Regions from separate parts of the Mesorhizobium sp. WSM2561 genome, predicted to be linked through region 2. Evidence: riboswitches for the same ligand, from Rfam matches in the RefSeq annotation. Region 2 holds a riboswitch; each other region holds the start of a gene.
The links. A riboswitch is a leader RNA that binds a small molecule or an ion and turns the genes downstream of it on or off. The one in region 2 is predicted to bind cobalamin.
Positions count from the first base shown of each region.

Region 1 (4,407 bases), on a different contig from region 2:
GACAGCACATCCGCCAGCCCTCGGCATTCGGCCTCAATGTCGCGTTGGGCCAGCATGTGGTTGGACAGCCACAGCGTCAGGCAGTCGATCAGGACGGGCCGGCAGTCAGGCAGCGCCTCGATCGCGCCGACGAGATCGAGCGGCGCGTCGACGGTCGTCCAGCCCTCGCCGCGCCGTGCCCGGTGCAGCGCGATGCGTTCGCGCATCTCGTCGTCATAGGCTTGCGCCGTAGCGATATAGGCCCACGGCGCCGGACAGGCCGTCACCAGGCTTTCGGCATGCGCGCTCTTGCCCGAGCGTGCACCGCCGACGACCAGGGTCAGCTTGCTGCCTGGAGCAGCGCGATCAGGCAAGGCTGTCGCGCAGGCCGGTTGCGGCGCCGGTCAAGCGGCCGCGCACCAAGCCGACGACAGCGCCGAGCACCAGCCAGAACACCAGATTGGTCAGCGTCACCGCCACCACGAACTGGTGGTGCAGGCCTTCCGGGATCGGCGATTCGAAACTGTCGGGCTGCGGCGCGCCGACAATATGCGGCGCCACGATCAACGCCACGGCAAGAATGGCCAGCGGCAGCGATTTGCGAAAAGCGAGCAGCCCGAGACCGGCCGCGGTCGCCACTACGGTCGCCGTCCACCAGATCTGGCGCTGGGTGAGATCGGCCGCCGGCATCGCCGGCAGTTCGGGCGGCAGGCCAAGGTTCGGGGCCAGCGTGAACACGGCAAAGCCTGCAAGGCCCCAGAACATACCCTGACGCCCATTGCCGATGCCGCCGGCGAACTCCGAAGCGGCGACCAGGATCAGCGCAAAGCCGATGCCGGTGACGACGTTGGCAACGACGTTGAAGGCGAAGCGCTCGAAGCCATCGGCCGGCGCCCAGCCTTCCTCTTCCGCGGTGGCTGCTTCAGCCGGCACGGCGCTGCTCGTGGCATTGCTGCCTGCTGCGGCCGGCGCCAAACCATGGTCATGCGTGTGACCACCGCCGGCCTGTTCGTAGACTTCCGCCTTGAGGATGAGTGGCACCGTGGCGTAAGCCTGCATGCAGGCGAGAACGACGCCGGCCACAAGCCCTGCGATCGCCGCGATGAACACGACGTTGCGAAACAGTGTCATGGTGTCAGCCCCTCGTCAGTGGCAGGGAAAGCCCATCGAATGGCGATAGTCGTGAGCGGCATTGTGGACCGCATCGATATGCGAGAAGCCGACAAAGCCCATGACGAAAACGCCGAGAACTGCAGCAAGCGCCAACTGCACGAAACGCGACTGCGAGGAGACGGAAGCGCCGAGCGAGACGGAAGCGGTATTCATGTCTTGTCCTTTCGCCCTCCACCCGAGGGCATAGAAGTCAGTTCTCCTGTCGCCGGCAGGTCTCCTGGCTCGCGGATCAGCGCCCTTCCCCACCTTCCCGAAGAAGCTCTTCCCGAAGAAAATCTTCAGTGGCATATGGAGAGGACTACCGCACACAGTTGCGGGGGCAGCCACGGCATCGGGCGAATTTTGCCCCTACCGCATTCCCTCTTGGTTCCAAAACGGAACCGACGACGGCTGCGACTATAGGCAGAATCGCCGCGCCCGGCAAACCAAATTCCGCCAGCTAGCAGCGCGAATGCGCCGTCAAGGTAATCGTTTCTCGTGGGCTCTTCCTTCTCCCCTTGTGGGAGACGGTGGCCTCGCGAAGCGAGGTCGGATGAGGGGTGTTCCAGCTTGGCACCAACAGCACTCCGGCCAGCACCCCTCAACCGTCTTGGCGCTGCGCGCCAATCCACCTTCTCCCACAAGGGTGTTTGGACTGGGGACATCGCGAACAAAGGGGAGAAGGGAAGAGGGCGGCGCCTGTCTTCTTTTGTCCGGGGCAACCATGATAATCGTCTTGCAGCACTGAAACAGAATTGCGAGACCATGACCATTCCTACGCCGGCCGTTCAGCACCGATCAAAGCGCATCATCGCCATCGACGTCGCCCGCGGCATCGCTTTGCTTGCCATGGCGAGTTACCATTTCACCTGGGATCTCGAATTCTTCGGCTACACCGATCCCGGCCTGACTGCCTTTGGCTGGTGGAAATTCTACGCGCGCTGCATCGCTTCGACCTTCCTGTTCCTGGTCGGCGTCAGCCTGTTCCTCGGCCATGGCAAGCAAATCCGCTGGAACGGCTTCTGGAAACGATTCGCCATGGTCGGCGGGGCGGCGCTCGCCATATCGGCCGCCACAAGGCTTGCCACACCAGACAGTTTCATCTTCTTCGGCATCCTGCACGAGATCGCGCTGGCCAGCCTGCTCGGCCTGGCGTTTCTGCGGCTGCCGGCGCTGCTGACGCTGGTTGTCGCAGCTTTCGTCATCACCGCGCCGCTTTACCTCAGGTCCGAGATCTTCGATCATCCGGCCCTGTGGTGGGTCGGTCTGTCGGCAACCAACCCGCGCTCCAACGATTATGTCCCGCTGTTTCCATGGTTCGGCGCTGTGCTTGTCGGCATCGCAGCGGCAAAGCTTGCCTTCGCCTCCGGCGTGCTGACGCGGCTGGCGGGCCTGGCGCCCGGCCGCTGGACTAATCCGCTGGTTTTTATCGGCCGGCACAGCCTCGCCTTCTATCTGATCCACCAGCCGGTGCTGATCGGCTCGCTCTGGCTGTTTTCGCAAGTCATGCCGGCAGCCGTCGAAACCAGGCCGGTCACCTTCCTCAAAGAGTGCCAGGCATCGTGCGAGCAATCGCGCGACACGGAGTTCTGCAGCAGCTATTGTGTCTGCATGCTCGATACGCTCGAGGGCGAGGCCACGCTTGATCGGCTCTACCGCAACGACCAGGCTGCGGAATGGAAGGCGCATCTCGACGATCTCGCCGGCGCCTGCACTGCCAAAGCCGACGGCACTTTGATGGAGGGAGGAGCACAATGACCGACCATCAGCAGAAACCGGGCCAGCAAAAACCGGGGTTTATACCTTGGCCGCCGCTGATCTATGTCGCGGCCATCGCCGTCAGCATCGCGCTTGGCTTGCTTTATCCGCTGCCATGGATCGGCGGCCTTTTGGGCCACATCCTGTTCGCGGCCGGCTGGGTGGCATTGTTCGGCGTCGTCGCACTCTGGTTCACGGCGATCCGCATCATGATCCGGGCAAAGACGACGCTCCACCCGAACGCCGTGCCGGACCATCTGGTTACATCGGGCCCCTTCGCCGTCAGCCGCAATCCGATCTATCTGGCAAACACGCTGCTGATGATCGGCGTCGCCCTTATCTCGGGGAACGTATGGTTCCTGCCGCTGGCGATCATCGCCGCCTTCGCAACGCAGAAAATGGCGATCGAGGGCGAGGAAAAGGTTCTGGCAACGAAATTCGGCAAGAAATACCGGGATTACGCGAAAACGGTGCGGCGCTGGATTTGAGGCGGCAAGGTCTTTTTCAGAATTCGCTCTGGCTGGCCGCCAGAGTAGAATTATCAAAAAGGCCGATCAGGTGTTGACGCCAAGCTCCACCAGCCGCTCGACGCAGGATTCCTCGGCCTGGTCGAGTTCAGCCAGGGTTTCTTCGAGGTCGCGGCGCTTCTGGCGCAGATCCTCGCGCTTTTCCTCGATGCGCTTGATCATCAGGTTGAGCTGACCGACCTCGCCGGGCGGCTCCTTGTACATCTGGATGATTTCGCGGATCTCGTTGATCGAAAAGCCGAGCCTCTTGCCGCGCATGATCTGGCGGATGAGATGCCGGTCCGACGGGCGAAACAGCCGCGTGCGGCCGCGCCGCACCGGCTGCACCAGCCCCTCGTCCTCGTAGAAGCGCAGCGTCCGCGTCGAAACGTCGAATTCGCGGGTCAGTTCGGTTATCGAATAATATTCCCGCATCATCACTCCAAATGCCCGGCCGCGCTGCGAGTTCCAACCATGCGGCCTCGCTATCCGCACGCGTGTCAGAATCGGCCAGAGGCTGTTCCAAAATCTCGCATGGCATTTACGTAAAAGTCAATTGAGCGGGCGTCGCTCACACGCCGAACCACCATGTGGCGAGGCCGAGAAAGGCAAAGAAGCCGACGACGTCGGTGACCGTCGTGACGAAGACCGCCGAAGCCACGGCCGGGTCGATCTTGAACCGGTCGAGCAGCAGCGGGATCAGGATGCCGGCAAGTGCGGCCACGAACATGTTGATGATCATCGCCGCGGCGATGATGCCGCCCAGATTGGGATCGCGGAACCAGGCGGCCGCGACGATGCCGATCAGGATGGCGAAGATGATGCCGTTGATGAAGCCCACCCCCATCTCGCGGCGGATGATGCGGCCGGCATTGTAGATGTCGAGGTCCCTGGTCGCCAGCGCCCGCACCGTGACCGTCATGGTCTGCGAGCCGGCATTGCCGCCCATGCCCGCGACGATTGGCATCAGCACCGCCAGCGCCACGATGTGCTCGATCGTGCGGTCGAATAG
Region 1 is NZ_KI911322.1:27,232-31,638, forward strand. Features, by position in the region: gene cobU (bifunctional adenosylcobinamide kinase/adenosylcobinamide-phosphate guanylyltransferase) at 1-353, opposite strand, end outside; gene M727_RS0132985 (CbtA family protein) at 346-1,110, opposite strand; gene M727_RS0132990 (CbtB domain-containing protein) at 1,126-1,305, opposite strand; cobalamin riboswitch at 1,342-1,552, opposite strand; gene M727_RS0132995 (DUF1624 domain-containing protein) at 1,897-2,889, shown strand; gene M727_RS0133000 (isoprenylcysteine carboxylmethyltransferase family protein) at 2,886-3,377, shown strand; gene M727_RS0133005 (MerR family DNA-binding transcriptional regulator) at 3,444-3,830, opposite strand; gene mgtE (magnesium transporter) at 3,967-4,407, opposite strand, start outside.
Region 1: it holds a riboswitch for cobalamin, as region 2 does, so the genes downstream of both, M727_RS0132990 (CbtB domain-containing protein) here and M727_RS0106495 (aromatic ring-hydroxylating dioxygenase subunit alpha) in region 2, are expected to answer to the same signal.

Region 2 (4,407 bases):
GGGCTGCAGTTCACCGAGCGCGACGAGCCCGGCTTCTGGGAGCTGCGCGGCTATCACATCTATGGCGACCCGTGGCGTGAGCAGCGCTATACGGGCGATCCATGAGCGATGGGCCGGCGGCGCAGTCGCCCTGGCAGACGGTGACCATCGCCCGCATCGAAAAGCGCACGCCGCGCGTCACCAGCTTTTTCCTCCAGCCGTCGCGGACCTTCGCCTAATCGTGCCGGGCAGCATGTCGATGTCAGGCTGACGGCGCCGGACGGCTATCAGGCGCGCCGCTCCTACTCCATCGCCTCGGCGCCGGAAGCCGGCGAGACGATCGAACTGGCAATTGAAAGGCTCGATGACGGCGAGGTCTCCCCCTTCTTCCACGATATCGCGGCGGTTGGCGATGAGGTCGAGTTGCGCGGACCGCTCGGCGGCCACTTCGTCTGGTCCGACAGCGACGGCGGCCCGCTTCTGCTGGTCGGCGGCGGGTCCGGCGTGGTGCCGCTGATGGCGATGATCCGCCATCGCGCCGCGCGCAGATCGGCGGTGCCCGTGGCACTGGTATTTTCCGCACGGGTCTGGGACGAGGTGATCTTTCGCGACGAGTTGATCGACCTCCACGATCGCCGGGACGGCTTCGATCTGGTGTTGGCGCTGACCCGCGAGCCGGCCCGGCGCCCGGCGGACTATTCACGGCGGATCGACGTTGCGATGATAGAGCAATCGATGGTGCGGCTGCCCGCACCGCCAAGGTTCGCCTTTGTCTGCGGCTCGAATGCCTTCGTGTCGACTGCCGCCCAGGCGCTGATCGATGCCGGCGTTCCGGCAAGCCTCATCCGCACCGAGCGCTACGGGGTTTAAGCTCCCCGGTCAGGCGTCGATCTCGAGCGCCGTCAGCGGCTTCGAACAGCAGGCCAGGATGAAGCCGTCGTCGATCTCGTGATCGAGGATGCCGCCATTGTGGCTCATCTCGACTGTGCCCGAGACCTTTTTCACCTTGCAGGTTCCGCACAGGCCGAACTCGCAGGCTGCGGGAATTCGTACGCCCGAAGCGCGCGCCGTCTGCAGCACGGTCTGGCCGGCAACGCATTCGGCATCGATATCCGAAAGCGAAAAGCGGATCGGCGTTGCGGCCTCGGCAGGTACCTCGACCCCGCGCTCTGCCGGCCCGCCCTTTGCCGGCCCACCCTCTGCCGGCGAACCGAACGGGGCCGGTATTTCCTCCACCGCCGGGGCCGCAAAGCTCTCCTGATGGTAGTTGGCCATGTCGAAGCCGGCCGCCTCCAGCATCTGCCGCACGGCGCGCATGAACGGGTCGGGGCCGCAGCAGAAAATTTCGCGCTCGCGAAAATCGGGGGCCAGCAGCGGCAGCCGTATCGCGTCGATCCGGCCCATATGGCCGAACCAGCCCTCGCGGCTGGACCGCTCCTCGATCATGAAGTCGAGCGTCAGGCCCGGCATGCGGCTGCCGAGCAGCTCGAGCTCCTTGCGGAAGATGATCTCCTCGGGCTTTCGCGCGCAGTTGACGAAGCCGACATCTGTCCATGGCGCGCAGTCGTTCAGCCAGCGCAGCATCGACATCATCGGCGTCACGCCGGAGCCGGCCGAAATGAACAGATACTTGGCCGCTGGATGGCTGTGCAGCGAAAAGTCGCCCGCCGGCCCATAGGCCTTCACGTGAACGCCGGGTGTCAGATTGTCGAACATCCAGCGGGTGCCGAGGCTGCCGGCCTGCGCTTTCACCGTCACCGCGATCGAGAACGGCCGCGACGGCGAGGACGACAGCGTATAGGTCCGCATCATCGGGCCCTCGGTGGTCGGCAGTTCCAGCGTCACGAACTGTCCCGGTCTGTAGCGGAACCAGGTCTGGTTGTCAGAGCGGAAGGTGAAGGTCTTCACGTCAGGCGCCTCGTCGCTGACGCCGATGACTTCCAGCACCTGGAGCCTGTCGTTCCAGGGCGCCATCTCGTCGAGATGGCGGTAGAGGCCAAGGTCCGTCATCGCATTCATCCCCTTGACCTCGTTCAGGCGACGCTGCGCAGCGCCGGCCGCCCGGCTTCGGCAAGGCGCGGCCCGATGAAGGAGGCGTACCATTCGACGAACTGGATGACGCCGCCCTCATGCAGTTCCGAATAGGGGCCGGGCTCATAGGCCGGCGACAGGACGCCGAAGGCGTTTTCCTCGACAATGCGACGGTCCTGGTCGTTGGTCTCGGTCCAGACATGGGTAAGCTCGGCGAGGTCGTAGTCGACGCCTTCGACCGCGTCCTTATGGACAAGCCATTTGGTGGTGACGGCCGTTTCCGTGGCGCTGATCGGCAGCACGCGGAAGGTGACGGCATGATCGCCGAGGATGTGGTTCCAACTCGTCGGATAGTGATAGAGCAGCAGCGAGCCGATACGGTCGGTGGAAACGCTGTCGGAAAGGCCCCTCTTCACCGCGCGTCTGCCCGTCATTGTATAGCTGACGGCGTCGCGCAGCAGCGGCGCGCGGGTGGCGCGATACTGCCCGGCAGGATCGATGCGGAACTTGCTCGGCAAGCCCGCCGCCTCGCATTTCGCCCAGTGCGCGAGCATCTCCGGATCGCTGTCGGCGCCCTGCACGCCGGTGACGGTCGGCGCTTCCGGGAATGTCTTGCAGAGTTCCGGATGGTTGCCGGCGCAATGGTAGCACTCGCGGTTGTTCTCCCAGACGAGTTTCCAGTTGCCCTTCTCGACGATGGTCGATTCGAAGGCGATTTTTGCCTCGCGCAGCCGGTGCGGCAGGAGGTAAGGCTCGATCATGGCGCGCATCGGCGCGAAGTCGGCCGGCTCGTTGGCCAGGCAGATAAAGATGCAGCCGCCAACGCTTTCGCAAGCCACCGGCTTCAGGCTGAACTGGCTCTTGTCGAAGCCGTCTGCCATCTGGCGAGCAAACAACAGCCGGCCGTCCAGTTCGTAGGTCCACTGGTGATAGGGGCAGACGAGCTTCGCCGCAGTGCCCTTGTCGGCATTGCAGACACGGCTGCCGCGATGGCGGCAGGAATTGTGGAAGGCATTGATCTTGCCTTGCTGGTCGCGGACCAGCACGACCGGATAGTCGCCGATCTGGGCGGTGATGTAGCTGCCAGGTTTCGGCAACTCGCAATCGTGGCCGATGAACAGCCAGTCGCGATACCAGATCAGCTCCATGTCGAGCTTGAAGAAATCTGGATCGGTGTAGAAGGGCTGCTCGAGCGAATAGCCTTGCCTACGGCCGTGCAAGAGCCTCAGCATGTCGTTGCGCGCGTCCATGTCCTGTCCTCGTGTAAGGACTGAACTGGTGGTGATGGAGGGAGGACCGCTTGCACGCCGGCGACAGGGCCGGAGATGCATCATCCACCTCTTGACCGCCCACCGCGATCAGTCGAGTCTAAAAATCTCGGGCTGGTTTCCGGGCTCTGGAGTGTCCTTGCGGACTCATCGCGACACCTTCCCAGGCTTGTGGCCCAGTGGTCTCCCGTTGCGACTTGAACTCCACCACCGTTGCGGGGGCAGCGCCGGGTTCTGACCGGCTTCCCAATTCTCCGCTTCGTCGTCACCAAGCGGCACCTGAGATGGCGTGATCTAATCATGCCGGCCGGCTGACTGTCGGCATGAAAGCGACATCGTATCCATGCGGCGCGACACGGCCGGCGAAACCAGCAGGTTTATATCTGCAGGGCTGAAACCCCACTTTTTCGGCGGCCACTGTCGGCTGCCGTGACATCGAATCCGACCCGCGGCGGAGATCAGGAAGGATAACAGTTTACAAAAGTGACTATTAGCCGCTTCTAAAATCGAACCGAACGGTTCGTTTCTGTTGACAATGCGTGCAGCACGCTGTGAACGCAAATTCGCCAATCCGTCAAATCATGAATGGCTAATTTTGAATAAGATATTGAAAACAAACCATAAAACCATGGTAGTAGATGCCTCTGGTACAATTTCAAGGTGTAGATTCTTGGTCCACACGGAACAACTTCGTGATTGGAATCCGCCGAATGGCCTTCCCACATCGGGGCTGTCCGAACGACGCGCATCCTCCCAAGACACGCCGCTAGCCGGACGGAAGACTAAGATACTGGAGTCCTAAAAATGAAAAAGATCGCTCTTGCTACCGTCGCCGTTCTGGCCATCACCGGCAGCGCCTTTGCCGGCAGCGACCATTATGGGTCCAACGCCGCCAACCAACCGACTGCTGCGATCGACAGCTCGTATACGGCCTCTGTCCAGGCGCCGGCTCACGCTGAAAAGCAGCCCGTTGGCCAGGGCGCCGACCGCAACCTTTTCGGCAACAATTAACAGCTGGTCCCAAACAGCAAAGTGGCGGTCCGCCGCTCGGGATCTGAGGAACTCAGGAGTACTTGAAATGAAGAAGCTCATTCTTGCCACCGCAGCCATTGTGGCCGTCTCCGGCGGC
Region 2 is NZ_AZUX01000004.1:617-5,023, reverse strand. Features, by position in the region: gene M727_RS0106510 (sulfite oxidase-like oxidoreductase) at 1-105, shown strand, start outside; partial or broken gene M727_RS35955 (FAD-binding oxidoreductase) at 102-849, shown strand; gene M727_RS0106500 (hybrid-cluster NAD(P)-dependent oxidoreductase) at 859-1,989, opposite strand; gene M727_RS0106495 (aromatic ring-hydroxylating dioxygenase subunit alpha) at 2,013-3,260, opposite strand; cobalamin riboswitch at 3,373-3,576, opposite strand; gene M727_RS0106490 (DUF680 domain-containing protein) at 4,083-4,289, shown strand; gene M727_RS0106485 (DUF680 domain-containing protein) at 4,357-4,407, shown strand, end outside.

Region 3 (4,407 bases), on a different contig from region 2:
GCAGCGGCGATCATGGCGCTGGGGATCGCGAACTTGCCTGATGTGAAGGGTTTGTCTTCGCCGGAGTCGTAGAGAAACACCCGAGTCCTCGCGCGGTCGCCGACCTTTGCCGTGATAGCGGCGAGTTGCGCTTTCCAGCCTGAAACAAGTTTTTCAGCCCTGGCTTGCTTGCCGAAAATCCTGCCCAGCTTTTCGATGTCGCCGTAGAGCAGGTCCATCGAGGCGGCGGGGCGGTTGTTGTCGAGATGGACGCAGCTTTCCGTCAGCACCAGCGTCTTGATGCCGTGCGGCGCCAGCGTATCTGGCGTTACCTCGCCGCCCGGCTTCATGCCGTAATACCAGCCGGCGAAGAAGAAATCAGGCTCGACCGCGACCAGGTTTTCGAGCGTCGGGTATTTCGGCGCGAGTTCCGGGATCGCTCCCTGCCCGGCCTTGAATTCCGGACCGACCTTGTACCATCCGGTGATGCCGGTCAGACCGACGATCGACGGTTGCAGCCCCAGCGCGAAGGCCATCTCGGCCATGTTCATATCCTGGATGACGGCGCGCTTCGGTGCGGCGTCGAACGTCAGCGGTGTGCCGCAGCTGTCGACTGTTACCGGGAAAGCGAAGGCGGTCTGGGCAAGCAGCAGGGAGGCAAAAGACAGTGCGAGGCGTTTCACGGATGTTGCTCCTTGGTTAGATCAGAAGAGGCACGGTTCGGGACTTCGAACACCGTGAGTTCGCGGTCTTCGGTCGGATGGCGCAGCCGAAGCACCTCGACGCCGAAAATCTCGCGGATCAACTGCTTGGTCAGCGCCTCGCGCGGACCGGCGAGTGCCTGCAGGCGGGCCGCGTTCATCACCGCGACCCTTGTGGCAAATGGCGTGACCAGCGACAGATCATGCAGCACCGCCACGACGGTCATGCCAAGCTGCGATACAAGTTCGAGGAGTTCGCTGCGGGCGCGCGGATCGAGATGATTGGTCGGTTCATCGAGGAACAGGATTTTCGGCTCCTGGGCGCGCGCGCCAGCTGGGCGCGTTGCCGCTCACCACCCGACAGCGAGCCGATCGTGCGGCCGAGCAGCGGCAGCAGGCCGGTTCTGCGAAGCGCTTCGACGACGACGTCGCGTTGCTCGCTCCTTCGTCGCCAGCCGGCATGCGGGACCCGCCCAAGTCCGACGTAGTCGATCACGGCAAGCCGCGGATCGGGCTGATCGGTCTGGCCGACGACCGCCATGTGCAGCGCCCGCTCGGCGGCCGGAAACGTCTCCAGCCGGCGTCCGGAAAATCTCACATCTCCCGCGCTCGGACGCAGCGTGCCGCATAGCATGCGCAGCAGCGTCGTCTTGCCGGCGCCGTTGGGGCCGATGATGGCGAGGCGGTCTCCCGCCGCGACCGAAAGGCTGACCGCACTGACCAGGCGCTGGCCATTCGCCGTGGCGCTCAGTTCACGCGCTTCAAGAAGAGGCTGGCAGGCGTCCAACTTACCGTCACTTTCTCAAATGGCGACGGAAGGAAGCTGGACCGGCCGACAAGACCGATTCCACGTCTCCTCCCGGCACACCCCGTCCGGTCAACTCGTGCGATGGCAGGTCTCCTGGCTCGCGGGTCCTTGCGCCATCCTGCCTTCCCAGCCTTGGCCAGTGGCATTTCGGATTTTGCTCGCCGCTTACAGTTGCGGGGGCAGCCACGGCCTCGATCCGAAGATCTCACCGTGTTCCCTTTTCACCCCTCGCCTTTCGGCTTGGGGACCATCAGTCAGCCACCCTAGTTTTCCGCCAATCCCAGCGCAATAAATTTCCGGGTTCCGGAGTGCCCCGCGAGCAATGGTCTTGTCAGAACGAGCATACCGAATCTCGTAATGTAATAACGTTACCAGTTAAAAGACAACGCCTGCGCCTGTCAAGCCCTTCGCCCAACGCTTTCGGCTTGCCGATCACCGTCGCATTGCGCGGTGCGCAATTTCGATCAAACTGCCTCCACCAGTAAGCGATACCATGACTTGGCCAATGCGCAGTCCCACAGCAAGGAGCCATATGAACCCGACCGAGAAAGCGCTGTGGTTCGTCGAAAGCCATCTGCCGGAGGCCATCTCGCTCGACGATGTCGCCAACAGCAGCGGCGTGTCGCGCTTTCACGTGACGCGGGCTTTCGCTGCGGCGACCGGCCGTTCGGTGATGGGCTACCTGCGTTCTCGCCGGCTGACCGAGGCGGCGCGCAGGCTCGCCGCCGGCGCACCGGACATCCTCTCGGTCGCGCTCGACGCCGGCTATGCCTCGCATGAGGCTTTCACCCGTGCCTTCCGCGACCAGTTCGGCACCACGCCGGAACTGGTGCGCGCGCAAGGCTCGCTCAAAAACCTCGATCTCGTGGAGCCGATCCTGATGGACCAGTCCTTCCTCACCAATCTCGAGCCGCCGCGTTTCGAAACCAGCCGGCCGTTCCTCATCGCCGGTCTCGGCGAGCGCTACAGCTGCGAAACCAGCGCCGGCATCCCGATGCAGTGGCAGCGGTTCGGCCCCTATATCGGCAACATTCCAGGCGAGGTCGGCGACGTCGCCTATGGGGTCTGCGTCAACGGCGACGATGCAGGCAATTTCGACTATATCGCCGGCGTCGAGGTGTCCGATTTTTCGGACCTGCCGAAGGAGTTTTCGCGCGTACGCGTGCCGATGCAGAAATACGCCGTGTTCGCCCATCGTGGCCACATCTCGACCATCCGCCGCACGGTCAACACGATCTGGAACAAATGGCTGCCGGCCTCCGGGCACAAGATTGCCGACGCGCCCGAATTCGAGCGCTACGGCCCCGAATTCGATCCGCGCAGCGGCAATGGCGGGCTGGAAGTCTGGATACCGGTCGGGTGAGGAAGGGCCAGTTTTCAACTTGTATTGGAGACTAGTGTCGAGGCGCTCCGCCTTATCTTGCCTACTCCCCTTGTCCCACAAGGGGAGTAGGGAAAGACGCTACAACTCCAGGTTCCAGTTCTGGCCGACCAGATCCTTGCCGAAGGCGTGGTGGCGTTCCTGATTGGCCAGCTGGAACCCGGCCGCCTCGTAGATGCGGCGCGCTGAGGTGAGCACGTCGTTGGTCCACAGCGTCAATGTCTTGTAGCCCTTGGCACGGGCAAAGCCGATGCATTCCTCGACCAGCCGCCTGCCGATGCCGAGACCGCGCGCCGAGGGTTCGACGTAGAGCAGGCGCAGCTTCGCCACCGCGTCCGACTGGCGCACGACGAAGACCGAGCCGACGACTTCCCCTTCCCGCTCGGCGATCCAGCTGCGTTCCCATTTCGGATCGTAGGATTTGGCGAAAGCGCCGAGGATTTCGGCGACCAGCGCCTCATAAGTTTCGTCCCAGCCATATTCCTGCGCGTAGAGCAGGCCCTGGCGATGGATGATCCAGCCGATGTCGCCGACCTGCAAGGACCGCAGCATGTAAAGGACCTTGGGCTCTGCACTCTCCCCCAGTAGGCGCTGCACCGTCTGCATCGCCTTGACCAGCCTGTCCTGTCCCGGTGCGGAAAGCCGCTCGAGCAGGGCCGCGACCTGATCGTGCGAACCCTGGTTCAGCGGCGCGAACGCCGCTCTTCCCGCCGGCGTCAGCGCAATCGACGAGCGCCGCGCATCGGCTTGCGTCGCCACGCGCTCGACCAGACCACGCTCCTCGAATTTTTTCAGCAACCGGCTGAGATAGCCGGGGTCGAGCCCGAGATCGCGCGCAAGATCGGTGGCGGTCAGGCCATCGCGATGCGCCAGTTCATAGAGCACCCGAGCCTCGGTCAGCGAGAAGGCGCTTTTCAGCAGCCCTTCATCGAGCAGCCCGATCTGGCGGGTGTAGAAGCGGTTGAAGCCCCGCACCGCATCGATCCGCTCCCTGCCGGGTTGATGATGAATCGTCATGGCATCCTCCTGCCAGCACAAGATCACCACTTAGTTGACTTAGTCAAGTATCAGTTCGAAGCAGGCTGCGGCTGTCGATCAGCTCACTCAGCGCCTTGACTCTCGCCAGCCACCGGCTTATCTCACCGCCACGTTAGCACTCGCCATTGGTGAGTGCTAAGCGTAGGTCCGGCGCCGCCGGACGGAGGAACTATTCTCACCATTCTCACCGAGGAATAAAAAATGGCAAAGTCGAAGTTCCGCCCGCTTCATGACCGCGTGGTCGTACGCCGGGTTGAATCCGAATCCAAGACTGCCGGCGGGATCATCATCCCCGACACGGCGAAGGAAAAGCCGCAGGAAGGCGAGATCATCGCCGTTGGTTCCGGCGCCCGCGACGAAGCCGGCAAGCTCGTCCCGCTGGACGTCAAGGCCGGCGATCGCATCCTGTTCGGCAAGTGGTCGGGCACCGAAGTCAAGCTCAATGGCGAAGACCTTCTGATCATGAAGGAATCCGACATCATGGGCATCATCGGCTGAAT
Region 3 is NZ_AZUX01000029.1:1,188-5,594, reverse strand. Features, by position in the region: gene M727_RS0122920 (ABC transporter substrate-binding protein) at 1-662, opposite strand, end outside; gene M727_RS43170 (hypothetical protein) at 659-907, opposite strand; gene M727_RS37105 (ABC transporter ATP-binding protein) at 904-1,467, opposite strand; cobalamin riboswitch at 1,554-1,755, opposite strand; gene M727_RS0122910 (AraC family transcriptional regulator) at 2,021-2,851, shown strand; gene M727_RS0122905 (helix-turn-helix domain-containing GNAT family N-acetyltransferase) at 2,951-3,886, opposite strand; gene groES (co-chaperone GroES) at 4,109-4,405, shown strand.
Region 3: it holds a riboswitch for cobalamin, as region 2 does, so the genes downstream of both, M727_RS37105 (ABC transporter ATP-binding protein) here and M727_RS0106495 (aromatic ring-hydroxylating dioxygenase subunit alpha) in region 2, are expected to answer to the same signal.